Regions from separate parts of the Paenibacillus sp. GCM10027626 genome, predicted to be linked through region 2. Evidence: riboswitches for the same ligand, from Rfam matches in the RefSeq annotation. Region 2 holds a riboswitch; each other region holds the start of a gene.
What was found. Region 2 has a riboswitch for cyclic di-GMP ahead of ACFQ0N_RS28610 (MucBP domain-containing protein). Riboswitches for the same ligand answer to the same signal wherever they lie in the genome.
Positions count from the first base shown of each region.

Region 1: it holds a riboswitch for cyclic di-GMP, as region 2 does, so the genes downstream of both, ACFQ0N_RS38295 (isopeptide-forming domain-containing fimbrial protein) here and ACFQ0N_RS28610 (MucBP domain-containing protein) in region 2, are expected to answer to the same signal.
Region 3: it holds a riboswitch for cyclic di-GMP, as region 2 does, so the genes downstream of both, ACFQ0N_RS09155 (isopeptide-forming domain-containing fimbrial protein) here and ACFQ0N_RS28610 (MucBP domain-containing protein) in region 2, are expected to answer to the same signal.

Region 1 is NZ_JBHTHC010000003.1:456,879-469,322, forward strand. Features, by position in the region: gene ACFQ0N_RS09135 (helix-turn-helix domain-containing protein) at 1-283, shown strand, start outside; gene ACFQ0N_RS38295 (isopeptide-forming domain-containing fimbrial protein) at 432-8,750, opposite strand; cyclic di-GMP riboswitch class I at 8,949-9,032, opposite strand; gene ACFQ0N_RS09155 (isopeptide-forming domain-containing fimbrial protein) at 9,977-12,444, opposite strand, start outside.
Region 2 is NZ_JBHTHC010000019.1:89,813-102,256, reverse strand. Features, by position in the region: gene ACFQ0N_RS28610 (MucBP domain-containing protein) at 1-1,292, opposite strand, end outside; cyclic di-GMP riboswitch class I at 1,472-1,558, opposite strand; tRNA gene ACFQ0N_RS28605 (tRNA-Gly) at 2,155-2,228, opposite strand; gene ACFQ0N_RS28600 (hypothetical protein) at 2,345-2,608, opposite strand; gene ACFQ0N_RS28595 (discoidin domain-containing protein) at 2,785-9,303, opposite strand; gene ACFQ0N_RS28590 (hypothetical protein) at 9,440-9,607, opposite strand; gene ACFQ0N_RS28585 (response regulator transcription factor) at 9,615-10,682, opposite strand; gene ACFQ0N_RS28580 (sensor histidine kinase) at 10,701-12,444, opposite strand, start outside.
Region 3 is NZ_JBHTHC010000003.1:470,612-478,358, forward strand. Features, by position in the region: gene ACFQ0N_RS09155 (isopeptide-forming domain-containing fimbrial protein) at 1-3,923, opposite strand, end outside; cyclic di-GMP riboswitch class I at 4,154-4,251, opposite strand; gene ACFQ0N_RS09160 (Ig-like domain-containing protein) at 4,634-7,747, opposite strand, start outside.

The DNA.
Region 1 (12,444 bases), on a different contig from region 2:
AACGAAGGGTTGGACACAGGAACAGTTAGCAGAAGTGCTGGAATCGCAAGGAACATATATCGGTCGCGTCGAGCGAGGTGAACAGAACATACAGCTTCAAACTCTAGAAAAAATAGCCGAAGCCTTGCATACCAACGTAATCGTGTCATTCGATCATGATCAGCATGAGCAGTTCAAAGCAGACGAATGGATATGGAAAACCGTTATGCTGCTTAAAGAACAGGATGTTCAGGATCGGGAACGGGCCTTTCGGGTACTGCGGGAAATGTTCTCGACACACTAAGCGAAGCTTCCTTGTCCTGTATTTGGGCACGGGAGGGGCACTATAACCGCACCCCCATGCTATCTAACGCTTACCACCAAAGAAAACTGATACAAGCACAAAAAGCAGCCCGCCTCCCGAAGGAGAGGGGCTGCTTTTTTAGTTTTTGCTACGAGGCATTCTTTTTATCGGTCTTTTTTCTTCTTGCCAGCCACATGCCGGCAATAAGGAGCAGGCCTCCTGCCAACAAATACGTGTACATATTGGTCGCTGTTTTTGGCAAGTAGTGCTGACCATTGTTCTTGCTGCCGCTTTCCGTGCCGTTCCCTCCACCTGTGGATACCCAAGGCTGCTCAGGTGTCGGACCCGGTTTGGTTGGTTCTTTCTCTCCCGGCTTCACTGGTTTATCAGGTTTATCCGGTTGCCCTGGTTTGCCTGGTTGTCCCGGTTTGCTTGGTTTGCCCGCTTGATGGTTCCCGTTGTCATTTCCGCCAACGATGATCTCCTCATAAGGCTCCTCCGGTGCACGTACATTGTCCCCAGCTACTTCGCCGATGTTTTTGATCTTTTTGCCGGCTTGGCCCTCTTCGACCTGGACCTGGAACACAATCGTATGCCACTTCGTATCCATGACATCGCCAATTTCTCCAACAACTCTTCCAGCAGCATAGTAGCCACTGTCACCATCTGCTTTATCCGTTACCTTATGACCATCCACTTTTAATGTGCCTGGCACATAAGCCAACCCTGCCGGCAATTCGTCGGCTATCACCAAATTACTGACCATGGTTCCTGGTACTGTATTCCGCGCTTTCACCGTGTACACCAGCTTGTCACCGGCTTTGATGCTGCCGCTGCCCAGTTTCTTCGAAACTTTTTGCGACTCTAGTACAGGAGTTTCAGGATCAGGAACAATTACTTTTTCAACTACCGTGATTGCTTCACGAGGGCTATCTGTCACTAACAGATTATCCCCGCTCACTTTAGCGATGTTTTCGATCGTCCGGCCAGCTTGTCCTGCTTTTACTTTTGCCTGGAACTCCAGCTTATGCCAGTTCATGTCTGTGATGAAGCCGAACTTCCCGGTTACTTTGTCATCCTCATAGTCGCCGTTGTCTTCATCTTTAGCATCGGTCACAGGCTTGCCGTCCACTTTCAAGCTTCCAGGGACGTACTCCAGTCCTTCCGGCAATTCGTCGGAAATGACTAGATTGCTTACGGTGCTGCCTGATACCGTATTGCGCGTCTGGATCGCATATTCGATCGTGTCGCCCTCTTCGACGTTACCGCCGTTCAGATCCTTGGATGTTTTATGCGACTCCATGACTGGAGATTGATACGGCGGGTACGGCGGATAGATAATCGGCTCATTGTCGACGAAAATCTCTTTCGTCGGTTTACCCGGTTCGCCAATGTTGCCGCCTGTGACTTCCGCGACGTTTTTGATCGTTTGACCGGCTTGTCCTGCTTTCACTTTGGTCCGGAACTCCAGCGTATGCCAGTTGGTATCGGAAATGTTACCGATGATGGCGTTCATAACGCCGTCCTTATAGCTTCCGCTATCGTCTCCTTCCGCATCTGTAACAGCTACGCCGTCTACCTTCATGCTTCCGGCGACGTATTCCAAGCCTGCCGGCAGAGTATCCGAAATCTTCAGATCGGTCAGAACGCTATTGCTTACTGTGTTTCTTGCCCGGATCTTATAGATAACCGTATCCCCGACTTCGTACTTCTGCTTGTTTTCAGTCAAATTCGCTGCCGACTTCTCGGATTCGAGGGCCGGATAACGCGGATAAATTTCGACTGTCGTTGTCGGCTCATCTGGCTTGCCGACATTGTCTCCCTTGACAACCGCTTTGTTCTGAATATCCTTGCTCGCTTGGCCTGGCAGCACCTTCGCTTGGAAGGTTACCGTATGCCATGTCGTATCAGATACATTGCCGAATTGACCAGTCACTTGACTGTTCACATAATGACCAGCATCGTCTCCTTCGGCATCAGTGACAGCTTTGCCATCTACACTCAGGGTTCCAGGAACGTATTCCAAACCTGCTGGAATTTTATCCGTGATCACCAGATTGGTGACCAAACTATCCGCATTGGTATTGCGAGTCTGAATCGTATACAGCAGCGTGTCGCCGACTTCTGGATGTGCTGCATCTTTATTGCCATCCGCTTTAGTTTGCAGACTGGACGTTTTGGTCGACTCCAAAACCGGGCCGCGCGGATAAATCTCGACTGTCGTCGTTGGCTCGTCCGGCTCGCCGACATTGTCTCCTTTGACAACCGCTTTGTTCTGAATATCTTTGCCCGCTTGCCCTGACAGTACTTTCGCCTGGAAGGTTACTGTATGCCAGGACGTATCGGTCACGATGCCGATTTGGCCCGTCACTTGGCCATCAACATAATGGCCGCGGTCTCCATCCTCAGCATCGCTCACCGCGATTCCGTCTACGAACAACGTTCCTGGAACGTATGCCAAACCTGCCGGAACTTTGTCCGTAATGACGAGATTGGTGACTACACTGTCGGTTACGATGTTACGAGTCTGGATCGTATACAGCAGCGTGTCGCCTACCTCTGGATGATCCGCATCTTTATTGCCGTCTGCCTTGGTTTCCAGCTTCGCCGATTTCGTCGATTCAAGCGCTGGATAACGCGGATAGATCTCGACTGTCGTTGTCGGCTCATCTGGCTCGCCAACATTGTCACCCTTGACAACCGCTTTGTTCTGAATATCCTTGCTTGCTTGGCCTGGCAGCACCTTCGCCTGGAAGGTTACCGTATGCCACGACGTATCGGTCACATTGCCGATTTGGCCCGTCACTTGGCCATCGGTGTAATGGCCGGCATCGTCTCCTTCAGCATCGGTGACAGCTTTGCCGTCTACGCTCAGCGTACCCGGTACATACTCCAAGCCCGCCGGAAGTTTATCCGTGATCACCAGATTGGTGACCAGACTATCGGCATTAGTATTGCGAGTCTGGATCGTATATAGCAGTGTGTCGCCTACTTCTGGATGATCCGCATCTTTATTGCCGTCCGCTTTAGCTTGTAGACTGGACGTTTTGGTAGACTCCAAAACAGGGCCACGTGGATAAATCTCCACTGTCGTTGTCGGCTCGTCCGGCTCGCCGACATTGTCTCCTTTGACAACCGCTTTGTTCCGAATATCCTTGCCCGCTTGGCCAGGAAGCACCTTCGCTTGGAAGGTTACCGTATGCCAGGACGTATCGGTCACATTGCCGATTTGGCCTGTCACTTGACCATCGGCATAATGGCCGGCATCGTCTCCTTCGGTATCAGTGACAGCTTTGCCGTCTACGCTCAGCGTGCCTGGAACGTATGCCAAGCCTGCCGGGATTTTATCCGCGATGATCAGATTGGTGACAACACTGTCGGTTACGATGTTACGAGTCTGGATCGTATAAACCAGCGTATCGCCAACTTCAGGATGATCCGCATCTGTATTGCCGTCCGCCTTCGTATCCAGCTTCGCGGACTTCTCCGATTCAAGCACCGGGTAGCGCGGATAAACTTTCACTTCTTCTTCCGGCTTCTCTGGCTCGTCAATATTGTCTCCTTCAACGGCGGCTATATTTTTAATATCCGCACCAGCCTGGCCTGCTTTTACCTTCACTTCGAAAGTAACCGTATGCCAGTCCGTGTCTGTGATATCGCCAAATTGGCCCGCCACCTTGCCATCGACATAATGACCTTTGTCATCGTCTTTTGCGTCTGTAACAGATTCGCCATCCACTTGCAGGCTGCCTGCGACATACTCGAGACCTTCCGGTATTTCATCGGAAATCACCAAGTTTTTCACAAGACTGTCTGTGATCGTATTCTGGGTCCTGATTGTGTAGAGAAGGGTGTCACCCACTTCCGGATGTTCCTTGTCCTTGTTACCCACAGCTTTTTCTTTAATCGTCGAGGATTTCTCCGATTTCAGGACAGGATCTTTCGGATCAACCTTGACAATCTCCTCTGGTTTATCCGGCTCATCGATGCTATCGCCTTCAATAGTGGCTATATTTTTGAGCTCTTTGCCAGATTGACCGGACATAATTTTTGCTTCGAATGTAACTGTGCGCCATTCCGTATCGTTCGCTTCACCGAAGTTCGCTGTAATGGTACCATCTTTGAACTCACCCATACCTTCATGACTTACTTCTAGGCTGCCATCTACATATTCGAGCCCTGCTGGAAGTTGATCGGTGATCGATAGATTTGTGATCAGGCTTTCCGACACTTTGTTGCGAGTCTTGATGGTGTAGACAATCGTATCGCCCACTTCGTATTTTTCTTTCCCTGTCACAGCGTTGATGGCTGTTTTCTCGGATTCGAGCTTAGGTACCCTTGGATAAACTTTTACTTCTTCTTCCGGCTTCTCCGGCTCGTCAATATTGTCTCCTTCAACGGCGGCTATATTTTTAATATCCGCACCAGCCTGGCCTGCTTTTACCTTCACTTCGAAAGTAACCGTATGCCAGTCCGTGTCTGTAATATCGCCAAATAGTCCAGCTACCTTGCCATCGACATAATGACCTTTGTCATCATTTTCGGCATCTGTGACAGATTCGCCATCCACTTGCAGGCTGCCTGCGACATACTCAAGGCCTTCCGGTAGTTCATCGGAAATCGCCAAGTTTTTCACAAGACTGTCTGCGATCGTGTTCTGGGTCTTAATGGTGTAGAGAAGTGTGTCACCCACTTCCGGATGATCCTTGTCCTTGTTACTCACAGCTTTTTCTTTAATCGCCGAGGATTTCTCCGATATCAGGACAGGATCTTTCGGATCAACCTTGACAATTTCCTCTGGTTTATCCGGGACATCGATGTTACCGCCATCAATAGTGGCAATATTTTTGAGTTCTTTGCCAGATTGACCGGACATAATTTTTGCTTCGAATGTAACTGTCCGCCATTGCGTATCCGTTACATCACCGAAATTCGCCGTGACCTTGCCATCTTTGAACTCGCCTGTGCCATTATTGCTTACTTTCAAGCTGTCTGCCACATATTCGAGTCCTGCTGGAAGTTCATCCGTAATCGTCAGGTTTTTCACTTCACTATCCGATACTTTGTTGCGCGTTTTGATTGTGTAGACAATCGTATCGCCAACTTCGTATTTTTCTTTCCCTGTCACAGCGTTGATGGCTGTTTTCTCGGATTCGAGCTTAGGTACCCTTGGATAAACTTTTACTTCTTCTTCCGGCTTCTCCGGCTCGTCAATATTGTCTCCTTCAACGGCGGCTATATTTTTAATATCCGCACCGGCCTGGCCTGCTTTTACCTTCACTTCGAAAGTAACCGTATGCCAGTTCGTGTCTGCGATATCGCCAAATAGTCCAACAACCTTGCCATCGACATAATGACCTTTGTCACCATCTTTATCATCTGTTACAGCTTGACCATCCACTTTCAGGCTGCCTGCGACATACTCGAGACCTGCCGGTATTTCATCGGAAATCACCAAGTTTTTCACAAGACTGTCTGCCATCGTGTTCTGAGTCTTAATTGTGTAGAGAAGGGTGTCGCCGACTTCCGGATTGTCCGTATCTGTATTGCCATCAGCCTTTTGTTGAATCGCTGCTGATTTTTCCGATTTCAGGACAGGATCTTTATATTTGATCGGTGTTTTTACTTCATTCGTTTCAGTTTGTTTTTCTTCATCTATTAGCAAGTCTTTAAATTTCACTAATGCCTTGTTCATTACATCTTTTCCTGCATAATTAGACAAAGCTTTTACTTTAAATTGAACAGTAATTCCATCAGGCAGGTCAGTGATATTCGGTAAAGTTCCGACATTAAAAGTTACTTTGCCGTCAGCATAATGACCTGCATCCTCATCTTTCTCATCTGTTACCGTTCCTTTTTTAGGACCGTTCAAAATTTTCATTGATCCAGGAACATACTCTGTACCTTGAGGTATCGCATCTTCGATGACTGTATTTTCGGCAATGTCGCCACCACCATTTTTCACGGTGACTTCATAGATTAATTCATCCCCAGCAAATACGTCACTTTTTGGACTAACCGTTTTTTCTGCTACGACACAAGGCCCTGTACCTAGAAAGATGTCGTCTAGATGATTACCATGTCCGATCGATCCAGTGGACGTAGATACAGCCTCAAATCCAAACCTTGTCACGGTTTGTCCTTCCGGAACGGTATAGGATCCCGTATAAGTTCCCCAGGCCGTATTGTCATCGGACATTTGTTGTATGATTGAGGTATCATAAGGATCGGCTGTTGCCGGTCCGATTCGGAGTTGCATCGTATCAACTCCGCTTAGCCCTATATGTGAAAGTCTCCAATAGATCGTCTGTCCGGGTGTAGTCTGGACATCTTGATATAACATGCCGTTTATAGCAGCATTTATTTCTGCAAATCGATTACCATCAACAGGAGGAACATGTTCTTGTACATAAGGAGCAGGGTAACCTGCAGCATAGTCCCATATTTCAATCCATGTATCAGTAGTCTCCCATCCTGGAACTTCATCTACAAAGTACCCAAATGAACCATTCATTGAACCTGTTCCAGGTGGTTCCTCAAAACTGCCATTTATCAGGGCTACCGGGATGCCACATCCGTCTGGTGGATCTGGCGGATTAAGTGGATAGACCACAACAGTATTCTTCGGCTCGTCAGGCTTGTCTAGATTGTCGCCAGTGACAGCCGCGGTATTTTCAATCGTCTTCCCAGCTTGTCCTGCTTTTACCTGTACTTCGAATGTAATCGTATACCATTCCGTGTCGGTTACATCCCCAAACTTTCCGGTTACTGTAAGATCGGCATAATGGCCTTGATCATCATCCTGATCATCACTGACTGCTTTACCGTCTACGGTCAGTGTACCCGGAACATATTCCAACCCTGCCGGAATTTTGTCGGAGATCACGAGATTGCTCACGAGAGTATCTGTTACCGTATTGCGCGTCTGTATTGTATACAGCAACGTGTCTCCCACTTCCGGATGAGCTGCATCTTTATTCCCATCCGCTTTTTGTTTGATTACTGCTGTTTTATTAGATTCGAGAGATGGAGAAGGATTTAGATTGATGTGAATCGTGATTGTTGCTTCTGCCGTTCCGCCATGCCCATCATCAACAATGACAGTAAACGAATCATCACCAACATAGTCTTTATCCGGCGTGTAAGTCCACGTTCCATCCTCATTCACTATAATCGTACCATGAATCGGCTGTTGACCCGCTTTATAGGTTAGACTGTCGCCATCTGGATCCGTCCCGTTTACTTGCCCCGAGACCGGCGTATTTACCGGCGTAGTCTTTGTATCATCCGGGGCGACTGGCGGCTGGTTAGTAGCCGGAATTGTGTCAGAATCACTGGCGCAACCGGCAGTAGCCGAAAGTGTAATGTCTTTTGAATGATCGGCATTGTTCAACACCGCATGAATCTTTCCGTCTGCATCTGCTACTAAAGCGGTTACAGGCTCTCCGTTTGGTCCGTTTAGGTCTCCTACTGTAGAAGTAAAAGTATCCAGCTGTGCATCGGGAACTGGATTACCTAGCGGATCTAGCAGAATTGCCGTAACATTGTATACCCCCGGTTCGCCAGCCGGCTCAGACGCTAATTTCACACTGCTAGGTGCTTGCCTGTACTCATTTGGCTGAGCAAGGGTATCAATAGGTGCGTAGTTATTGACAAAATACCAGCTATTGATATCATGAGTCTCGTTATTCGGGTATCCTGTCGAAGCGGTAAAACCGGCGTGAATAGGTTTTCCATCAAATATCGAACCAAGATCTATGTTATTTACTTCTAAAATTTTGTTAGCACTCGCTCTATCTGGTGAAGTTCCTAGACGTACCTGAACATTTTGGGCTAAACCATCATAGTCGATCCATGTGTAATACAGTGTTCCGTTTGATAAAACATAATTGGTGCCATTAGCCCCATTATACTGATCCAAATCGGTATACCAACCATCCTGATTTTCCACCGATCCATTTTGCGCAAGTCCAATGTAGTTTGAAGAAGGATCACGATAAACTGTGTTTAAAAAAGTATCATATTTAACAGCGAAGCTGGGTTTAATACCGTAATACCCTATACCGCCTCCCTCACTTAACTGACTGGATGTACCGGTCTGGATCGTAAAAGTCAAACCGTCACTAGCCTCTTCCGTATTTGGACTCATTTTAAACGAAAAGGCTGTACTGAATGAATAATTGTTTTTTGGGCAAATTGCATTTTTGTTAAAAACGCTGCCGCTTTTCATTGGCTCTGCCGGTGTCAGCCGTATAAAGTTTGTCCCACCGGGAACATTGGCAGTACCATCCGATTCAAACAATTGATTAAACGTATCATTAGAGAATCCATCCAATTTATAAGTCAGCCACTTATTATCTGCAGCCGCCTTTGCATTTTGAAATGGAAGAATCGGATTGTACGCAATAATGATGAGAAAAGCCATCAAAACTTTAAAAATCCGATTGATTAGTAATTTTGTTTTCAATGTATTCCCTCCTTATTTATTTTTTACTTTGAATGTGGGAGGATATGTTGGCGGATACGTTTTCATCTTCCTCTCCTTCTTAAATTAGTAGAAGCAACTCATTGCTGCAGTCATCAATGAACACCTCCTCCTCATGCCCAAAATAAAAAAACTCCATCGTAACCGAACATGCGCCAACAGATGGAGGTTTCCATCATATTCGGCAGCTGGCTGGCATTGGTTGACCCGTTAGCCCCTATAGCTTTGCGTCCCCGTCTTTCAACGAGTTTGCTATTATCGTACGATGTATTTAATTTTCTAAACAGAAATCACCATTAGTATATATTGAAATAAGTCTAAAGATCAGGTACGATAGCCCCAAGTTTGCTGTAATCTATAGTTATTTGTCTAATTTTAGGAAGAACGGACGCAACCAGCATAGTTCCTATACAAAGATCCGTTTCACGTTTTCTTGAGTAATTCCACGGCAGCGCTTTCTATGGAGCGTGCACAGCGCTTACTCTCGTCAGTTAATAGAAGCATTCATTCCTTACCAAGCCACTTCCATTATTTGCCATAATTTCACTATTGAGTAAGAACAAAATCAAACACACGAACAGTCAACGGGGTTGCCATTATCGTACGAGCTTGCATTTAGTATTTTCCGCATTAAACACTTGCTTAATTTGGATTATACTTGAATTAAAATTGATGGGTTAGGCCCGATAGTCCCAATTTGGTTAAAATTTCTTTTTATCTATAGCTTCCTGGGAATACAACATCACTATTTTATTAATGTTCGGGAGTGGTTTCCTTTCATATTTATAGTATCAACTACTCCTATACATTTTCTATACAACTTATGGCCGGTGACAGTTGATTCATTTAATGTTAGGAATCAATAAGACCTATTGTTTTCAGCAAGCGCTCCATCATTGCCGTTGCTCCCGGGCGTCATGCTTGCTTGCCTTCAATGACAGCACGCCCGTCCTGTAGCACTAGTTTTTATATAAATTTTTCCCAGACAATGTAGTTTAATAAAAACGCAGTTCCCTTTATGGTTATGGGCGAGATAGTAGCCAGTAACAATCGGTTTTCATCCAGAAAATGAAAAAGCAGCTCGTCCTGAGGGTCATCATTATAAACCCGATCCCATGCTTTCTAACGCTTAACCTTCAATGAAAACCGATACAAACACAAAAAGCAGCCCATCTCCCAAAAGAGAGGGGCCGCTTTTTTAGTTTTTTCTATGAGGCATTCTTTTTATCGCTCTTTTTTCTTCTTGCCAGCCACATGCCGGCAATCAGGAGCAGACCTCCTGCCAGCAAATACGTATACATATTGGTCGCTGTTTTTGGCAAGTAGTGCTGACCATTGTTCTTGCTGCCGCTTTCCGTGCCGTTCCCTCCACCTGTGGATACCCAAGGTTGCTCAGGTGTCGGAGTCGGTTTGGTTGGTTCTTTCTCTCCCGGCTTGACCGGTTTATCCGGTTGCCCTGGTTTGCCTGGTTTGCCTGGTTTGCCCGGTTGATGATTCCCGTTGTCGTTTCCGCCAACAATGATCTCCTCATAAGGCTCCTCCGGTGCACGTACATTGTCCCCAGCTACTTCGCCGACGTTTTTGATCTTTTTGCCGGCTTGGTCCACTTCGACCTGGACTTGGAACACAATCGTATGCCACTTCGTATCCGTGACATCGCCAATTTCTCCGACGACTCTGCCAGCCGCATAGTAGCCATTGTCACCATCTGCTTTATCCGTTACCTTATGACCATCCACTTTTAATGTGCCTGGCACATAAGCCAACCCTGCTGGCAATTCGTCGGCAATCACCAAATTATTGACCATGGTTCCCGGCACTGTATTCCGCGCTTTCACCGTGTACACTAGCTTGTCACCGGCTTTGATGCTGCCGCTGCCCAGCTTCTTCGATGCTTTTTGCGACTCTAGTATAGGAGCCTCTGGGTCAGGGACATTCTCTTTTGGAACAACCGTGATGGCTTCACGCGGTCTATCCGGCACTAATAGATTATCCCCGCTCACTTTAGCGATGTTTTCGATCTTCTGGCCGGCTTGCCCTGCTTTTACTTTCGCTTGGAACTCCAGCTTATGCCAGTTCAAATCGGTAATAAAGCTGAATTTCCCGGTTACTTTGCCATCCGCATATTCGCCGTTGTCATCATCTTTGGCATCGGTCACAGGCTTTCCGTCCACTTTCAAGCTGCCAGGGACGTACTCCAGTCCTTCCGGCAATTCGTCGGAAATGACCAGATTGCTTACGGTGCTGCCTGATACCGTATTGCGCGTCTGGATCGCATACTCTATCGTGTCGCCCTCTTCGACGTTACCGCCGTTCAGATCCTTTGAAGTTTTATGCGACTCCATGACAGGAGATTGATAAGGCGGATACGGCGGATAGATAATCGGCTCGTTGTCCACGAAGATCTCTTTCGTCGGTTTACCCGGTTCGCCAATGTTGCCGCCTGTGACTTCCGCGACGTTTTTGATCGTTTGACCGGCTTGTCCTGCTTTCACTTTGGTCCGGAACTCCAGCGTGTGCCAGTTGGTATCGGCGACGTCACCGACGATGGCGGTCATAACGCCGTCCTTATAGCTTCCGCTGTCGTCTCCTTCTGCATCTGTGACGGCTACGCCGTCTACCTTCATGCTTCCGGCGACGTACTCCAAGCCTGCCGGCAGAATATCCGAAATCTTCAGATCGGTCAGAACACTATCGCTTACTGTGTTTCTACCCCGGATCGTATAGATAACCATATCCCCGACTTCATACGTTTGCTTGTTTTCAGTCAAATTCGCTGCCGACTTCTCGGATTCGAGGGCCGGATAGCGCGGATAAATCTCGACTGTCGTTGTCGGTTCATCTGGTTCGCCGACATTGTCTCCCTTAACAACCGCTTTGTTCTGAATATCCTTACTTGCTTGGCCTGGCAGGACCTTCGCCTGGAAGGTTACCGTATGCCAGGAGGTATCGGTCACATTGCCGAATTGACCAGTAACTTGACCGTCCACATAATGGCCAGCATCGTCTCCTTCGGCATCGGTGACAGCTTTGCCGTCTACGCTTAGGGTTCCTGGAACGTATGCCAAGCCTGCCGGGATCACATCAGAGATCACCAGATTGGTGGCCAAACTATCGGCATTGGTGTTATGAGTCTGGATCGTGTATAGCAGCGTGTCACCTACTTCTGGATGATCCGCATCTTTATTGCCGTCCGCTTTGGTTTCCAGCTTCGCTGACTTTTCAGATTCCAAAACTGGACCCCGTGGATAAATTTCCACTGTCGTTGTCGGCTTGTCCGGCTCGCCAATATTGCCGCCCTCTACCAATGCTTCGTTGCGGATATCTTTGCCCGCTTGACCTGGCAGCACCTTCACCTGGAAGGTTACTGTATGCCACGACGTATCGGTCACATTGCCGATTTTGCCCGTCACTTCACCATCGGCATAATGGCCAGCATCGTCTCCTTCGGCATCGGTAACAACTTTGCCGTCTACGCTCAGCGTACCTGGAACGTATTCCAAGCCTGCCGGGATTTTATCCGTAATGACAAGATTGGTGACTACACTATCAGTTACAGTATTACGAGTCTCGATCGTATACAGCAGCGTGTCGCCCACTTCCGGATGATCCGCATCTGTATTGCCGTCTGCTTTGGTTTCCAGTTTCGCCGATTTCTGCGAGTCAAGCGCTGGAT
Region 2 (12,444 bases):
CCATCTTTATTGACCGGCTGGCCCTGCTTATTTACTTTATAGCCTTTAACATTGATCGAGCCTTTCCCGTAGCTTACCTCCGGAACGACGAATTCCTTGGTCGTCTCCGAACCGTTGGCATCGATGTAAGTGATGGTTGTTGTACCGTTAGTTGGATACAACTGAACCGGGTTCGGATTTTTCGCCATATCCATGCGAACCGTATAGGTCAGCGTCGCCGGCTTTCCTTCTTCAATATTGCCGCTTTCCCAGCGGAACGTCTCCGTGGCCGGATCCCATTTCACCTCACCCTGGCTTGCTTCATACGTCCCATCAACAAGGTTGAACATATCTCCCATCGGGTCAATAATAACCGGGTTTCTGGCAGCATAGGCAAACTGTCCTGTCAACTGATCGAATACTCCCTCCAGTTCGGAACTGCTTGAAGCATAATAACCGCCATTCTGACTGTTCTTGAGCACATAAGTAGCATTTTTGTTATTACCGACTTCCAGCCCAATGGAATATATGGTGACTTTGTCATCGTTCATAATACTGTGCGCTTCCGACAAAGTCGCTATGCCATTTGTTTTGACTTTGAAGCCATTTACCTTATACTCCCAATCCCCGTACCACGTATCTAGATCGTAATCTGACCCTGACCCTATGACCTTACTGTAGTCGAACTTGGAAAGAATAAAGTTATATTTCTTATCTGGCCACACATAATTGGTAGCAGCACCAGCCTTATAACTGTATGTCGGCTCGCCGTCGCTTAACAGCACGATGGCCTTGGCTTGCGCTGTACTCTCGGCCAACAGTTCCCGGGCCCGATGAAGGCCTGCCTGAATATTCGTACCGCCTGATGCGCGAATATTGTTAATGGACGATTTCAGCTTTTCCTTTTCAGCGGCCCCTTTAAAACCGGAAACATCCTGAGCACCTTCATTAAATGTTACAACCGCTATTCTTGTGTTTGAATCAGGGATAAGAAGCTCATCGACAAATCGGTTTGCCGCCGTCCTCGCATTGGACATCCTTTTGTTACTGTCCATGCTGCCCGACTTATCGATGACAAGCACGACATCAGAAGTTGTCTCCAGATTTTTGCCCTCTACGGTCAGCTTAATCTTCCATTCCCCCGGTGTACCGGTGGGCTCTGCTTGCTTGTTCAGGTTAATGGCGCCGGGATTGGGCCAAACGAGCTCCCCGCCTGAGGCCCCGTTCGCATAAGCTTGTTGAAAAGGATAACAAGCATTAACAATCAGTGCCAAAGCAAACAAAAGGGTTAATAACTTTCTGCCAACACCCATTTCTTTGATATCACTCCTTTTCCTGAATACCAACAACATCGGTTTGGGCTGCATTACAAAAGGCGATCACCTCCTCCTGCATAGTCAGTCTTACCTTTAGCAGTAGAATCTCTATTGACGATAGCTGCGAGTTTACTAGAAAAACAAAAAAAATCGCCGATTGCATCATCATCTTGTGAAAATGCAACCGGACGATCATAAGTCTTGCGACTGTTAGACTCCTGGCTTTGCGGCCTAACCTTTCGGTTAGTGTGCCCTATTCGATTGGTAAATTTGACCCAATAATTGTAACTTCACACGAGATTATAACTTCATATTTTTCTTTAGTCAACCATTTTTTTGAACTTTTGAACTTTGTGTTATTCGTGATAAAGTCACCCACTCTCCCCAATCAGGTCTCATCAGCCCCCGTCTGCCTGCTTATAATTTCACTTACAACCTCAATGCTCAATAAACGTAATTGCCAAAAGGACCCACCGAAACTGTGTCGTCCCTTTCAGCTTTTTTTGATGAATGCCAGTATACGGGACATAGTCCATCCAAGTTTCGGCCTACAAAGACGTCTATTTGGGCTTGGGCCCTCCAGAGGTTTACAACAGCGCAACTCTCGGGCGAACCGGACCCTCCAGCACAAACAGAAGTTGATAGAACGTATGATGATGCCAGGGCACCCGATATCCTCCCAAATGCTTGCGCTTTGTAGATTCGGATTTTTATGATCAAGCTATGATTTCACTATCGGCTTCTTGGACATGAAGAGAAAAGTTACTAGATATAAAAGGGAGCATAACCACGTATATTTGAAGATTTGCTGTCCCATAGAAAAGTAGATATTCATAGGCAGGGAACAAAAGTCTGCTTCTGGAGCGGGTGATGGGAATCGAAATCACGCTATTAGCTTGGAAGGCTAAAGTTCTACCATTGAACTACACCCGCAAATTTGATGGTCGGGACGACACGATTTGAACATGCGACCCCCTGGTCCCAAAGTAAGTGGTGGGTCTGTTAAAGTGTGTTATGATGTTGCAAAAAGACTTATCTAGTGCGGTCTATCAAATTTGTTCAGTTAGCTCCGATTCCGGAACGAATCCGCTGCCATAGACCGGGATCGCGAACCGCAGCCGGTTGTCGACTCCTGCTGCGGTTCGCGTCAGCACGCCTCCCGGCGCATACGTATAAGTGGGCGCCTTCATCAGCGCTTCCCGATCCCAAGAGCCGGCCGCCTGGCCGAACCCTTGCTGTTCCACAAGCATCATATACTGCGCATACCAACGCACAAGAAAATCGTTGGCATGGTTAATATGATTGCCGGTCATATCGTTTAACGCTTCCGCGTCAGCGGCAGCCCCCTCGGGGGCCATTCTGTCATGAATACAAAGTTAGATTTTTAAATGAGTACTCCATCAGGTTCGGGTTAGTTTTTTATTTGAGCTGACACGTGCTTCCTTGCGAGGCTGATCCGGAGAATAATATCCAGATTAGCCTCGTCCGCTTATAGAGTCAACAGCCGATAAAGCACCTGCACGGCCTCCGCCCTCGTAGAGAAAGCCGGCGCGGCCAGCCTCTTTCCGTTACCGTTCATGATACCAGCTTCCACAAACCGCTGCATGGCGGTCCTGGCATACTTGGCTACACCGTCCGAGTCGGGGAAGCTTTTCAAGGTATGCCCGCTTGATCCCGTCGGCAGCTCGCCTAACGTTTCCAACGCCCGATAAAGAATGACCATCATGTCTTGACGGCGAATAAAAGACTCGGGCGAGAAATTGCCGCCGCCTGTGCCGGATACCAGTCCAAGGCGTTTCGCCGTGCCGAGATATCGGGTATAGTACTTGTTCCCCGCATCCGCGAAGCCGCCCGTTCCGTCTGCGTCCGCTTCGATGCCGTAGGCGTTCATAACCATGATGAGGAAATCGGCACGGGTTACATTTCGTTCAGGCGCGAATAAGCCGCCACCCAAACCCCTGACAATATCTCTGGCCGATATGAACGCCACGGCCTCATGGTACCACGCCTTACCGGCAACGTCCTTGAAGCCGACTTCGTTGTAGCCAACCGCGAACGACATGAATGGTGCGGTTTTGATCCGAACGGCTCCTTTCGCGTCGTCATACCTGCCTCTCGCAACGTTAAGCTTGCCGGCTTCGTCGATCGCGTAAGCGATAATGGCATTCTTCTGCTCTCCGGGCTTCGGTGTATAAGGGATGTGGATTTCCGCGGCGCCTACGCCAAAGCTGTCCAGCTTCTCCTCCCCTGCCATGACGGCGAAATCATAAACCGGCCGGTCTCCGATCTTGGCCTGCGCTTCCAGGGTCAGAGCGCCGAAAGCGGCTTTGGATATACGGATGCTGATATTCCCTGCGTTCGCGGCGGCGCTGAGGGAAGCCACGGCTTTGGCGTCAAAAGCAACGCTCGCGATCCCCGCATCGATTCGCAATGACCATGAAAAGGCATTGGCCGTGAGCCTCCATGCATCCCCTGGGAAGTCCACAACGACCGCATCTGCTTTCTCCGCCGACTCCGCCCGGATGGCGACTTCCACCTGCTTCCCTTCGGCTAATAGCTCCATCGCCTTATTCAACAGCTCCGCCATCAAACGGTCGTCTACTTGAACGGACGCCTTCCCGGTCGACGGATCCAATGCCGCTTTCAAGGAAACCGATACGGTCGTTACGACTCCGTTCCGCGTGATCGAAAGCTCCGGGAGCGGTGCAGGAGCTGCGCCCGGCGTTACCGATCCTCCATCCGACGGAATCGAAGGATTGCCCATGTCGATGTTTCCCGTCCCATCGGCCGGCTCGCGGACATAATCGGGCGATAACGCAGGTTCCGACACCCGATAAACCGTGATCTCAGCGTCCGCCGGCGCCTCCCCTCCGCTTATCCGGATATATCTGGCCGTAATGGAGGGAAACATCGCCTGAACGACGCCTTTCTTGCTGTCGATCGCCTTGTACACCTGCGACCAATCCCGGCCATTCGCCGAAGCTTCGATGCGAAAACTCTTTTCTGACGGATTGCCGTCAAACGCCAGTTGGATGCCGTTTACCTGCTTGTCGGCTCCCAAGTCCAACAAGCCGTCTTGCGGGAGCATGCCGGACGCCACCGTTTCGACCCGCTGTTGGATTCGGATCAGGTCTAGAAACGAGAGGTCAATTTTGCCGTTCGGCAGTTCAAACCGCACATATCGTACGTTCTCGCCTTCAGCCAACGCAGAGGAGAGACGGGTCGCTTCTTTGCCATGCCAGTCTGCCAGCTTCGTCCATTCCGTTCCATCGTTCGAGACACTCAATGCAACGCGATCAGGAAGCAGCTGCCGCCAGTTCAGGTCGTCGAAAGCCAACCAGCCAACGCTCGCATCGGCGCTGCCGTCCACCGCTTCAAAGCGCACCTTGCTGCCTGCATGCCCCGCGGCATCAATCGTCAGCATCTTAAAGCTAGAATCGTCGGGCGGCGCTGTCCTTCCGATTTCGTTTCCATCCTCGCCCACAAGTCGGTAATAATTGTTCCCGTTGTCGCCATATCCGGCTGCGAGGAATCGAACAAAGTCCGCTCTGAGCGTAAACGGGACGCTCGTGATCGTGCCGACGGCGCCGACTCCACCGGCACGGGAATCCTCCCATTTCGAACCTCTTGCGCCTACGGTTTCCGGATGCTCCGCAACGCCCGACGGCGCGCTTCCGAATGCTGTTCCTGTCGTCGTCCATGTCGTATAGCAGCCGCACTCGAAGTTGAAGTTGTCCTCCTGCGTGATGCTGTCCAACGCCAACCAAGCGTAGCCGCTGGCGGTATCTCCGTCGACCATGCGAAACCGGACCGTCTGGCCGACCAGATCCGAGACGTCCCAGAACCGTTTGATGAATTGGTTCAAGGGCTGGGATTCCATGCCGGGCGGCGTGGCGATGCGAAGACGCTCACCACCTTGACCGATCAATTCGTAGTAGTTTTTAGGCGGATCCCAACCGTCTTGTCCATTCCAACCGGCGGCGAGGAAGGTCAAAAACGGTTTTTCGATGACGAACGCTTTCGAGGTGAGCGTACCTGTCGCATTCTCGCCGCTCACCAACGAGTCCGCCCAATACTTGCCGTTGTCCGTGCCAAGCGGCCTGCCCATCTTCACCGAGTTCGGCTCGGCCGGAAATGCGTTGCCAGTACGTTCCCAGCCGTCATAGGTGCCGGACTCGAACGACCAATAAGGATCCTCTATATGGTCTTTGTTGTTGTATCCGAAGAGATTTCCGAAAGCAAACCACCCGTTCTCCGTACTGTCGTTGCCTTGTACCGCTTCGAAATAAACCTGTTTGCCCTTCAGGTTAGATACGTCCCATGCCACTTGGCCGATCCCGTCGTTATCCGGCGGGTAGGCGATGCGCAAAACGGTCCCGTCCACGGCTTTCAAGTAATAAGCGTTGAATCCGGTCGGTAGAACCGGGGCATCGAACGGCTCGCCGGTCAGCATGATGTCATCGACCGCCAGCCAATCGAAGCCTCCGCCGTACTGCGCAGCTTCTTCAGCACCTACCGCGTCCACCATTTCGAAATAGACTTCGCGTCCGGCGTATGCCGAAACATCCCAGGCGTAGCTCCTAAACATGTCGCTGTCGCCTCTCTGGTTTTCGGGCGCTTGCTCGATCAGCACCTGACCGGTCTCCGCATCCTTCAAATAGAACCTATTGTTCAGCGGATACGGCCAAGGGCCAGTGTCGTAAGATATGCCGTTCCAGCCCGCACCTTTGAACGTCAGCGTCGGCCGATCGATGACGAAGTTTTTGGTTTGGAGCCTGCCCTTCAATTGTCCGCCAATCGACGAGGCGGCGTAGTGTCCGCCCCAATCCTTGACCCATCCAGCTCCGTCGGTCGCGGGAGCGCTGCCGAACACGTTCGTGTCGATATAGGCCAGTTCGCTCCAGTCTCCGGTCTCGAAGCCTGCGATAAGCTTGGGCGGTGTTTCCGGCGGCTTGGCCTCGGATACTGCTCCTTTATAACCCGAGGAGCGGAACGCGAGCACATCGTCCGTTACCGTGAACAGGCTGCTGGAGATTTTACCCAGCGATCCCGCTCCTCCTGACGAATTCGCCATATATTCACCGTTCGCCGCTTGTACGGGCGCGTTTCCAAAAGCGGACGCTGCGGTTTTCCAGCCGGTGCCGTAAGTTCCGTTATCGAAGGTTAAGCCTTCCATCCGGTGTTCCGCATCGAGCGCAATCGTTTGGATCGCGTAGCGGTTACCCAGGTCCAGCGTGATCAGTTGCTTGCCATTGGCCTCTTCGATCGTGGCCGAACCGGTGATGGCCCCTTCCGGACTCGGTACGTAAACGAATGCTTTCCCAGGCTTGAAGGTATAGTGGATCAAGCTGTCTTTTTCCCAATTGAGATCGATAATCGCGTCAACATTGTCCAGGGACGGGGCATGCTTGATGACCAGGACATCGTTCGCGCTTGCGGCCGCGTTTCTGGCCACCTCGATCACCTGTTTGCCGCTGTATGCGTCTTCACCAGCATCCACAACGTGAAATTTATCCGGATCGAAAGTAACGGTCCGCTTGATGCCGCGGGAATCTGCGTAATCGGATAGCAAGCGGCTCATAAACGTGTCTTTGAACATCGCGTTGTTCGCGACGGGAAGGGTGCTGAACAGCACGCTGCCCTTGCCTACTTTCAGCTCCGACATGATGACGTTGCCGCCCTCGTCTTCAAGCACGGGCACCGCGCCGGGTACGAGCCGTTTAAAAGCCTTGCCTTGCGACGGACCGTCGAGGCTGACGCTGACCGTTTGTCCCGGAGCCAGGGATTTGAGCCACGCCGGGGCGTTCGCCGACACTTTGACTTTCGTCCCTACCCGTTCCGCCGCCTCCGCTCCGCCCGACATGCCCATCATCCACGCGCTGACGTCCTCGCTGCCCGTCACGCGCTGCGTGTCCAGGTTCAGACGGTAGTTGAAGCTGTCCTTGCCGAAGCTTACGAAAGCCCCACCTTTGTTGACCCAGTCCTTGATCCGTTCCTCCCCTTTGTCGGAAGTCAGCGTCAAGTCCATGTTCGGACTGATGAAAACTTTATAGTTCGCGAGCGCACCGTCTTCAATCGGGAAGTCGTCCATCAGGTCGGGCGAATCAAGGTAATGCGTCCAGCTCGCGAAAGCCGAGCCGTACCAGGAAATGCCGTGATCGGCGTCAAAAATGAAATTGTGGTCGTTTCGGTCGTAGCCCTTTCTGAACAGATTGGCGTACCACGGATTGAAAATGAGCACATCCGACCCTGAGGGCTTCGGATTGATCTCTCTGAACTTCTTGGCGTTGTCTTTCGTATAGCGGTACAGATCGTTACCCGCATACTCGCCACTTGGATCCCATTTGCCCCTAGAATCGTTGAATTCGCCGTAGTCCCAGCCGAGCGCGGAGTGCTCCAGCGTACCCGCGCCGCGGCTTAAAAAGTTGAACGCGTTGTCGGAATGCACCTTCCCAGAAGGCTGGGCCGTATCGTCCATCGAGCCCTGCAGTTTGTAAAATTTCGCAGTGGCCGTGTAGTGCGCCACGCCGTACGGCGCGTCCAGGTTGCTGTTGCCCAGGATGACGTTGTCGTATTTGCTAATATCCCGCGCAATCTTGCCCATGCTTTCCCCGGTTTCCATCGGCGCGCTCTGGTATCCTCCGTCGACTTCCACATGGATAGGTTTGTCCGAGACCGAGCGGATGGCGGCCATATAGTCTGCGATGTACTTGTCCATATATTCGATCTTCCAGAACATCAGGTCCGCCCATTCTGGTCGGCTGTCCACCGCGTTCGCGTTCGTCCGGTTTGGCAGCGGAGACAGGATTTCGTCGAAACTGCCGTACTGTTTGCCCCACGCCTCATTTAGTTTGGCGACCGTACCGTACTTTCTCGCGAGCCACTGCCTGAAATTGCGCTGGGCGCTGTCGCTGTAAACGGCCAGCAGCTCCGGGTTACTGCCCGAATAGTATTCGATACCGCCGAACCATCCCGGGCCGAGGATGGAAAACATCCGGACATATGGATTGCTGTCGAAGTGTCGTACCGTCTGCTTGGCGATTTCAATGATGGTCCGATTGCTCGTCTCGTTGAAAAAGTCCCGATGTTCGATCTTTCTGCCCGATTCATCGATGATATCGGAATAGAAATCCGGGAAGGCGCGTTTGGTGATCCCTTGAAACCCGAGCCAAATATCGAGCCCGTTATCGACAAACCGATTGACAAACGGATCCGCATAACTCCATGAATAGTGGGTGGGGTCGCTGACGTAAGCCACCGCGTCCTGGGCCGATATGCCATTCGGGAATTTGGTGTTGTCAATGAGCTCCGGCATTATGTTGATGCCGGGACTGCCCGGGTCGGCTACGCTGACGCATACATTGGCCAACTGCTGGTGCTGCGCGCGCAAGGAGTCGAACCCTTTGTCGCCGAAGTTGTTCATGTCCGGAAAGCACGATAGAACGCCGACGCGATGCGGAAGCATGTCCGGATAGACCGTAATCTCGTTGATGGCGCTGTCGTCCCCGAAACTGTCCGTGATGTACAGCCTGACGTACCGAGCTTCCACAGCATCCCAGGAACTGAACAATGTTCTGCTGCTTTTAACGCTTTTCGTCGCCACGGTGCGAAACCGGGTTCCATCGCTCGAAATCTGGATCGCGTATGATTTCGGCCCCTCGTTCGAAGTGACTGCCGCTTCCAGCGCTCCTACGCGCACCGAATGCCCGAAGTCGAACAGGATCCATTGCGGTTCCGACGCCGTCGGTCTCGCAGCCGGTATCCAGCTCTTGGCTTCATCATTGAACAGCCCGTCTTGTACCAGCTCGGGCCTGTGACCGGCCTTACTGGAGGATGCAGTAATCGCGGTCGCGGTCAGCCGTACTTCCGGCGCGCCCGGCGTTACCACCGCTGCAGCCTTGCTCGGCGCCGAGAACGCGATTCCGCTCACGGCCACTAGTGCGGCCAACCATACGGCCAGCGCCTTCTTGCCCCTTCCCCCTCTTTTAATGGCGTACTTTGATCCCATACTCTCACATTCCTTTCGTTAATTTGAAAGCGGATACATTTATGATCGCACCCTCGGCGCTCGGCTTCAATTGACATTTCTTTAGAAAGCATGACAATTCGTTAACATTTCAAGCGGTTCGGACATCGGCTTGCTATTAACGCGCGAGAGAGTCGAATTCAAAAGAAAAAGAGAGCGCCCAGGCGCTCCCGCTCAAACATTCTTTCAAGCTGGCTAAGGAAATCCCGCTAACAAGTTTACGCAGCGCTTCGTGAATCGGCGTGGCCAACAGGCTGAGCAGCTTTACTTGCACTTTCTGATACATTGCGCCTTTACCCCTTACCGTATTTGTCGCGAAAATCGCTGGGCGAACAGCCGAAATAGTTTTGAAAGGCCCGGCTGAAGCTGCGGTAATTGGCATATCCGACCTGGGCGCCGATCTCGTAGATCTTTTGGTCCCGCTGCAGCAGCATCGTTCTCGCGCAGAGCATTCTTTCCCGGATAACATACTCGTTGAAATTTTCGCCCGTTTCTTTCTTGAACACGACGCTAAGATAGTTCGCGCTCATATGGACGCGCTGAGAGAGCCATTCCAACGAAATATCATCGGACAGGTGCTCCTTGATCAGCCGCTTGAACTGGTTAAACGCTCCCACGCCTTCCATCGCGCCCAGCATCTCGTAAAAGTCGGAAATATGCGCACCGAACTGATCGAACAATATCCGAACTTCCTGCTGCGAGCGGCACTCCTTCAAACGGGCCATAAGATCGAGAAACACGGACTGCTTCGAGGCGTAATAGACCGGATTACGGTCGTTCAGCGCCGTTTCCGCCTGTACGATCGCGTTCTGCAGCACAGAAACCATCGCGTGCAGCGGTTGTCCCAGTTCCGCCTGCAGCTCGAAAATCCGGTCGATCACTTGCTGTGCGTCTTCCCTTCGGAGAGAACCGGCGGCTTGCAGCAAATCGTGGATGAAGTTTGCGGATCGCACCACGAATTGCGCTTCCTTGCCGCTGTTCCTTACTTCGTTCAACTTCTCGGCAATGCGCCCAATAACCAGATTCAATTTGCCGAAGTCGATCGGCTTGAGGATATACTCTTTGACGCCGTAAGTGATCGCTTGATGCGCATATTCAAATTCGCCGTGCGCAGTAATCACGATGAAATGACCCCGATACCCTTGCTCGCGCAAGGCACGAATGAGCTCGATTCCGTTCATCTTGGGCATGTTGATATCCGCGAGGACCAGATCGGGCTTAGCCTCCTCCGCAAGCTGCATCGCTTCAAGCCCGTGCCGTGCTGACTTTACCGACGAGAATCCGTAATCCTGCCAGCGGATCAGCGTCTGCAAGTCCTCCCTGATCATTTTTTCGTCGTCTACGATGAGCGCCTCGAACACAGCCTCTTGCCCCCTTCCTCATAATTGTGTTTCGTCGTCGAATCGGATGCGAATGCGAACCCGGGTCCCCCGGTCAGGCTCACTAACGATCTCCATTTCGTACCGATGACCGAATTCGTGCAGCAGGCGGTTGTGCGTGTTATATAACCCGACGCCTCCTTTGTCCGGTGCCGGATCGCCGGCTCCCTCGCGCAGCCTGTACAGCAGCCTTTCCAGCGTATGCTTGTCCATGCCGCAACCGTCGTCTTCGATCGTCAGTCTCCATTCCCCGCCGCAGAACTCGCTGTCCACGACGATCCGGACAACCTCTTTGTCAGCGTGAAATACGCCATGCTGTATGGCATTTTCCATAATCGGCTGTAAAATCAGGCAGGGCACCTTATAGTTCAAGGACCGGTAGTCAATCTGCCATTTGACCTGAAAGCGGTCTCCGAATCGGTAACGCTGAAGCTCGACGTAAGCCCACAGGTTGTTCAATTCCTCTTCGACGTAAATGACGTTCTTGATATTGTAGATGCTTTCACGCAGCAGCTTGGACAAATGGATGATCATTTGGTTGATTTCGGTCTCGGCGCCCGTCTTGCGAATCGCGACGGAGTGGATCGACTGCAGCGTATTGAACAGGAAATGGGGATTGATCTGATTTCGTAGCGCCCGCAATTCGGCCTGCTTGCTCTTCAACTCCAGTTGATGCTCAATCTGCTTGTACCGGACCCGGTCTCTCAGCAAGTTCTCGATTTGTTTCGCCATTCGGTTCAACCCGTTGCCGATCATGTCGATCTCCCTGACGTTGGTCGCGGGGATTCTTATGCCGAGGGATCCTTCGCCGAATGCCCGGATGCCTTGCAATACCGTTTTCAGCGGCCTCGTCGTCATGTTCGATATATACAGCACCCCGAGAATGGAGATGAGCAGGATGACGATGGCAATCATCGCGATCTGGGCGCCCGCGACCAAGACATATTGAGAAAAACGCTCGATAGGATATGAGATGACCAGATACATGTTCAGGTAAGATTTCTCGGCAAAGAAGCGGTACGACTGCCGTTGAAAGGACTCCTCGCTTCTGCCGCTGTTTTTGAAATTCGCAAGAATGGCCGTCAGTTCCTCGTCACCGACGTCATTCTGCCCGGAATAGTAAAAAAGCAACATTTGCTCCTGATTGAAGTAACTGAACCGGACACCCGGAATCACTTTCAGTTTCTCCGTGCTTTCCAGCAGCCGGTCCGGCTTCATATTGATTTCCACAGCTCCAATGACCTGGTTGGATATGTTGCTCGATCGATTCTGCTTGTTCTGGGATTGGGAAATGATGTGCCATTGCGACAACGTGCCGTTCGGGTTGGCAATCCAGGCCAAAAGCGTCGAGCTCTTTCTGGCCAGCCGGTATCCGCTCTGGTCTTCGTAACGGCCATTGTTCTTGAGCGGAGGCTGCCCGACAGAGATGACTTTGTCATGACCGAACCAAACACGGATACTTTCGATTTCATCGGAAGTGTAATAGTATTGGTTTAAAAAATTCATCAGCTCGGATTTGAAAACGAGGCTTTCGGAGCCGGACGGATCCGATTCCAGCATCCCCGGCAGTCGTTCCTGCAAGAGCGGGCTTGTCAGGATTTGCAGAGAAACTTCCCCGTACTTCTTGTTCTTGATGTCCAGCGATTCCATCGTATCGTAGGCCAATTGACGGTTATACCGCTCCGCTGTACGCTTGGTTGTCATGAAATTGTATTGCAAGGTGACCAGCGCGACGGCAGCCGTC
Region 3 (7,747 bases), on a different contig from region 2:
GATTCAAGAAGCGGATTCCGTGGCTCTACCTTCACCGTCGTTTCTGGCTCGTCAGGCGTGCCGGTATTATCGCCCTTCACAAAAGCTACGTTTCGAATCTCTTTGCTCGCTTGGCCGGCTTTAATGGTCGCCTTGAATGTCAGCGTGTGCCATTCATTATCTGCAATATTACCGAACTGTCCGACGACCTTGCCACTAACATAATGACCTTTGTCCTGGTCCTCTACATCGGTGACAGCTTCTCCGTCTACTTTCAAACTGTCAGACACATATTCTAGACCTTCCGGTATTACATCAGAGATGACAAGATTGGTGACCAGACTTTCTGTAACTGTGTTACGGGTCTGGATCGTGTACAACAACGTGTCGCCCACTTCAAACTCATCCGTCTTCGTGTTGCCTGTTGCCTTCGTATCCAACTTCGCCGACTTCGTTGATTCAAGCGCTGGATAACGCGGATAAATCTCTACTGTCGTTGTCGGTTCATCTGGCTCACCAACATTGTCACCTTTGACAAGCGCTTTGTTTTGAATATCTTTACTTGCTTGGCCTGGCAGTACCTTCGCTTGGAAAGTTACCGTGCGCCATTCATTATCCGTAACTTCACCGAACTGTCCAACCACTTGACCATCGGCATAATGGCCGACGTCGTCTCCCATATCATCGGTAACCGCTTTACCATCTACACTCAGCGTTCCCGGTACGTAGGCCAAGCCTGCTGGGATCATATCTGAGATGACAAGATTCGTTACCAGACTATCGGAAATCGTGTTGCGGGTCTGAATCGTATACAGCAGTGTATCGCCCACTTCCGGGTGACCCGCATCCGTATTGCCTCCCGCCTTTGTTTCCAGCTTCGCCGTCTTTGTCGATTCAAGAACCGGATTCCGTGGCTCTACCTTCACCGTCGTTTCCGGCTCGTCCGGTGTGCCAGTATTGTCGCCGCTTACTACAGCCACGTTTCGGATCTCTTTGCTCGCTTGGCCGGCTTTTATGGTCGCCTTGAATGTCAGCGTATGCCATTCATTATCCGAAATATTTCCGAACTCTCCGATCACTTCGCCATTCACATAATGACCTGCATCGTCTCCTTCGGCGTCAGTGACAGCTTTGCCATCTATGCTCAACGTACCCGGTTCGTATGCCAAGCCTGCCCGGATCAGGTCAGAAATGACCAGATTGGTGACCAGACTATCTCTAACTGTGTTGCGGGTCTCAATCGTATATAGCAGTGTGTCGCCCACTTCAAACTGATTCGCATTTGTGTTCCCAGTTGCCTTCGTATCTAGCTCCGCTATCTTTTTGGATTCAAGTGCTGGATTGCGCGGATAAATCTCGACGGTCGTCGTTGGTTCATCTGGATCGCCGACATTATCTCCTGTAACAACCGCTGTATTTTGAATATCTTTGCTCGCTTGGCCTGGCAGCACCTTCGCCTGGAACGTTACCGTGTGCCATGACGTATCCGTGACATCTCCGAATTTGCCCGTCACTTGATCACCGGCATAATGGCCTGAATCCCCATCCTCAACATCGCTCACTGGGGTTCCGTCTACGCACAATGTGCCCGGTTCGTATTCCAAGCCTGCCGGAATCTTGTCAGAGATCACAAGATTGGTGACCATACTGTCTGCTACTGTGTTCCGGGTCTGGATCGTATACAGCAGTGTGTCGCCCACTTCCGGATGTTCTGTATCTGTATTGCCGTCGGCTTTGGTTTGCAGACTGGCCACTTTCGTTGATTCTAAGACAGCTCCGCGCGGATACACTTCAACAGTCGTTGTTGGCTCTTCCGGCTCGCCGACATTGTCTGCCGTAACAAGCGCTGTATTTTGGATATTCTTGCCCGCTTGGCCAGGCAGAACCTTCACTTGGAAAGTTACCGTGTGCCATGACGTATCGGTCACATCGCCAAATTGACCCGTCACTTGACCATTAGCATAATGGCCGCGGTCGCCATCCTCAGCATCGCTCACCGCTGTTCCATCTACGTTTAACGTCTCCGAAACGTATTCCAAACCTGTCGGGATCATGTCGGAGATCACAAGATTGGTAACCAGACTGTCAGCAACTGTGTTACGAGTCTGAATGGTGTACAGCAGCGTATCTCCCACTTCCGGATGCTTAGCATCTGTGTTGCCGTCAGCTTTTGCGAGCAGGCTGGAGGTTTTTGCTGACTCCAAAGCGGATCCGCGCGGATACACTTCAACAGTCGTTGTTGGCTCTTCCGGCTCGCCGACATTGTCTCCCGTAACAAGTGCAGTATTTTGGATATTCTTGCCCGCTTGGCCAGGCAGAACCTTCACTTGGAAAGTTACCGTGTGCCATGATGTATCGGTTACATCGCCAAATTGGCCCGTCACTTGACCATTAGCATAATGGCCGCGGTCGCCATCCTCAGCATCGCTCACCGCTGTTCCATCTACGTTTAACGTCTCCGAAACGTATTCCAAACCTACCGGGATCATGTCGGAGATCACGAGATTGGTTACCAGACTGTCGGCAATCGTGTTGCGAGTCTGGATCGCATACAACAGTGTGTCGCCCACTTCCGGATGATCTGCATCTGTATTGCCGTCAGCTTTGGTGAGCAGGCTGGAGGTTTTTGTTGACTCCAAAACAGATCCTCGCGGATACACTTCAACAGTTGTTGTTGGCTTATTTGGAACGTCGATGTTGTCTCCTTTGACAAGCGCTGTATTCTGGATATCCTTGCCCGCTTGTCCAGGCAGAACCCTCACTTGGAAGGTTATCTTGTGCCATGATGTATCAGTCACATCGCCAAATTGACCCGTCACTTGACCATTAGCATAATGGCCGCGGTCGCCATCCTGAGCATCACTTACCGCTATTTCGTCTACTTTCAACGTACTCGGGATGTATTCAAGGCCTTCCGGAATTGCGTCAGAGATCACGAGATTGCTAACCAAACTGCCAGCAACTGTGTTACGAGTCTGAACGGTGTACAGCAGCGTATCTCCCACTTCCGGATGATCAGCATCTGTGTTGCCGTCAGCTTTTGCTTGCAGGCTGGCTGTTTTGTTGGATTCAATTACAGCGGGATTAGGTGCGAATCGTGGTGTGGCTCCTGATGCTAAGTCAAAAAATACAGGTCCCGTCATTGCCCCCAGATAAGTAGTGCTTAGCGTATCCGGGTCAAGTATATAGAATTTGGGACTAGTGTCTCCAGCAAGCAGGAACATCTTACCGTTAGGCAAGAAGCTGATTCCCCTAACACCAGCCTCTATAGCTATACCATCTGAGTTTGTTATAGGGAGAGTTCTTATAATGGTAGCATTTCTTGGGTCCAGTTGAAGCACAGCGTTACCTCTAAAAAACCATAAGTAGCCTTCACCATCGACGACCAGGTCACCGCCCAAATCAGCGCCGGCGGCACTAAGACCCTTAATTTCACTTAAACCCTTTTCCTTTGTGCCGGTATCATAGAAAGCTAAGTATGTTTTGCCATTACTGCCGTACGAATAGTAATACTTTCCTTCGGCGGAAATTGCGGCGTTACCGGCTGTTCCAGATAATGTTGTCTCTAGTGTGGCAGTTCCATCTGCACTAATTTTATAAAGTTTATAAGAACCAGATCCGTGAAAGGCTCCGTAAATAGCATCGCCGGTAACGGGCATAGCTAAACCGTTCATATAATCAGATGGACCCATGGTAAGACCTTTAACCGCAATGGTTGCCTTTGGTTGCGCTGCTGGGTTATTCCCATCAAACTGATAGAGCGTCTTGCCGTCGGCAGAGATACCATACGAATCAATCGCATTAAGCGTAAAGGGCTCTGCAGCATGGACTTGCACTGTTGAAACAGGGGGCAGCACCCCTGTAATGACGAGCAATAATACAGAAAATTTAATTAAATAATGCCTTAGTATGTTTCTTCTTGTTCCCGCTCGGGTGTTATTCAATTGTCTCCCTCCAAACTGTGGTTATTGAAGACCACCAGTACTGCTAATCGACAATGACCGCCTCCTTGATCCGGTGCCATTACTGTCGCTTCCTATACCGCCCTGTTCCTTGTGCCATTACTTCTTCCCTGTTCCTTGATTAATAGCAAACACCTCTCTTTCAGCTCGAAGAAAAAGAAAACCTCCGTCCAAAAGCGAAAATACGCTAACAGACGGAGGTTTCCGTCGTATTCGGCAGCTGGCTGGCATTGGAATTCGCATCTTAAGCGAATCTTCAGCCCCTTTAGCTTTGCGTCCCCGCTTTTCAACGGGTTTGCCATTATCGTACGAGCTTGTATGTAGAGTTTTAAAATAAAACACTTGCTTAATTAGGATTATACTTAGAAAAAAATTGGTCGGTTAGGCCCGATGGTCCCAATTTTGTTAAAATTTATTTCTATTTGTAGGTTTTGGGGCTTATTTTTTTGAGAGTATAAACATCACTATTATTAATATTTGGGAATGGCCTTATGAAGAATTATAATCATGCCGCTTTCTAACAAATATCTACATATTTCTTCCTTTGTTCATAGTATATCAGCTGCTCCTATACATTTCCTATACAACCATCTGGCATGCATCAATATGGCAAATCTACATTCCCCTATCCGCAACAAAAAGCAACTGCCACTAGCTTTAATGGCCGGTGACAGCTGCTTCATTTCATGCTATTAGTCAATCAGATTAGTTGTTTTGAGCAAACGCTCCATCATTGCTGTCGCTTCCGAGCGTGTCATGCTTGCTTGCGGATTCAGCAGGTTCGCGCCTTTGCCTTCAATGACACCGGCTGCTACCATTTGAGCGACAGATTCTTTCGCCCAGTTGGACACTTTGTCCGCATCACCAAAGCTTGCAAGCGTTGCGGCAATTTCTGCCTGACTCATCGCTTTCGGTATCGCTGCAAATCGGTAGGCACGAGCGATCATCGCTATGCCTTGCTCGCGAGTGATTTCCTGCTCGCCACGGAACAAGCCGTCGGAGTAGCCCAGTACAATGCCAAACTCATTGGCAATCGTCACCGCATTATGGTACCAATGCGCTTGCGACACATCGCTAAACATGTTTTGCGGCACTTCCTGACGCATGAAGCCCATCCCCAACGTCACGATCGAAGCAAACTCCGAGCGGTTGACATTGCGGTTCGGGGAGTACGTATTGTTGCCTGTTCCTTTCAATTGCAGTCTTGCTGCAATATTGTTCACATTGCTTTGCGCCCAATGCTTCTTCACATCATTGAAGTCCTGCGGATTCCAGATCACCGAGTAGGTGCCCGCGCTGCGCAGATCGTTGATTTGGGCAAAGTAACGATCATTGATTTTTGTTACGACTGTTGGCAGATGGAACGTTGTGCCATCCGGATTCACCACGACACCCGTCGTAATCCGGTTCGGATCAATATCCTTCGGCAGTGCGATATATTTCACCGCATACTTGTCCAGTTGGCCTGCGCGGACGGTTTTGCCATCCTTCGAGAACGTCAGATCCAGATCGACCGGATGCACGAGTAGTTCATAGCCTTTCGCTGCTGCTTCATTGCGGGCGCTGTCGGCCAGCTCTTGCGAAGCGTTTTTAATGGTGATGTCCAGCGCAATATCTTTCAGTTCCGCGCCATTCCATTGCTTCGCGATAGCGTCCAGATCCAGCTGCTGCGCCGGAACCGGATAGATCGCCAGCAGTTCATCCTCAATCGTCAGCGTCGAGCCTGTGTCAACCAGCTTCTTCACATCCGCTGCGGTCAAGCCTTTTACTTCGACTTCTCCTTGGCCTGGTACGCGGATTGACAACTGATGTGACTTGCCGTCTGCCAAAATCTCATTCAGCTTGCCGGTATCCACTTGAACGGTTGTGACTTCATTGTCGCCATCTTTTTTTGTTGTTCCAGTTGCGAAATTGTTGTTTGCTCCATCCACGCTAGTGATAATATTGGCTGTTGTTGATGGGCCTGGACCCGGTGCTGGTATCCACCAGTTTCCTCCATCTGTGTTTGCATTTTCGCGTGTTACTGTGACGACATATTCTTTCACTTTGCCATAACGATCGGTTACTTTGACGATTACTTTGTTGTCACCGACATTCAGCGGAAGCGCTCCGCTCTCAGAGCCGCTTGCTACCATGGCAAATGAACCGTCGTTGACTTTAATTTCAATTTTCGAGCCTGGATCAACTGCTACTGGCGTAAACTTCAGTTCATATACACTGTTGGTTACAGTCATCGTATATGAACCCTTAGCTGGATCAAAAGCAGGGCTTAAGCTTCCACTTGAAGGTGTTAAAGAAACCAGTGATGGCAGCTTTGTATCCACCGTTACATTCTTTTTCTCTTTGGTGGATTTCCCATCTTTCGTAGCGGTTACTTCAATGCTGTACTCGCCATCCGGCAAATCAATATCTGGCGAGAAGCTCCACGTTCCGTCCGAGTTGACTGTTACTTCCGGCTTGCCAACTACTTTGCCGTCTTTGTCTTTAATTTCAACGGTTACCGTCGCTCCTGGGGTTGTTTTTCCTTTGAACTCTGGTTTTGCTACCGTTACGGTATTACCACTTGGTTCGTTGATTTCCAATGCCGGCACTGTTGTGTCGACGGTTACGTCCTTCGTTTCCGTTCTCGACTTGCCACCTTTCTCGGCAGTCACTTCAACTGTGTACGCGCCGTCTTTCAAGTCATTCTCCGGCGTGAAGTTCCATGTTCCATCTTCCTTAACCGGAACTTCCTTGGTTTCAATCACCTTGCCGTCTTGATCTTTGAGCGTTACTGTCACCTTCGCTTCTGGATCCGCTTTTCCCCCAAACTCAGGATTAGGCACATACACTTTGTTGCCGCTTGGTTTATCAATTTCCAGTTTAGGTAACGTGGCGTCTACCGTTATATCCTTCGTTTGTGTTACCGAATTTCCATTTTTGTCTGCGGTTACTTCAATCGTGTAGTCACCATCCGGCAGCTCACTTCCTGGGAGGAAACTCCAGGTTCCGTCATCGTTTACATTCACCTGTGGTTCATCGATTATTTCACCGTTTTTGTTTTTTATTTTAGCAGTTACCTGCACGCCTGCTTCCGTCTTACCTGTAAATTCAGGTTTGTTCTCGAAAACTTTAGTATCGGCTGGCTTTTCGATCTCCAGTGTTGGCATTTTTATATCATCGTTTGTTAAAGTAATTTGTTTAAAACTGATGATATTACCATTCTCATCAACTTCATATATACCTACATACTTATTGGTATTTGCATCTACATCTGGAATGTCATCACCTAAGTTGTAATCAGAAGCTCCTGCCGGAACCTGCTCGCCTTGAAGCGGAAATGGGAGCAACTTATCCGAAACAAGCACCTTATAGGAGTTACTGCCGCTAGCAGGTGTTACCGATACTGTCGTTGTTCCAACTTCAGTGCCTTTGGCCGCTGTAGCTTTCAGAACCTCAGCTGGCGTGATTGCCCCATCCCAGAACTTGATGGAATACACTTTTCCGCCTGTTGTCTTCTCATCTCCACCAGATATATAATCATCATGGAAGAAACCGAAACGAATCTTGTTATTGACTACAATAGGCGTTGCGCCGTTACTTGAGTCATCAACTTCTATTTCCTTAAGAAATTCACCATCTACGATCATATAAGCAGTAAACATTTTCGTAGTTGCATCTCTTGTAGCTATAATATCGATAATTTGCTTTGGTTGCACTGATGTTTTCCCACTAGTACCAACATCAAAAAACTTCAACTTTTTGTCACTGTCAAAGTAAAACCCTTGATCCTTGGTCTTATCTTTATAATCAATAATTTTAGTCCA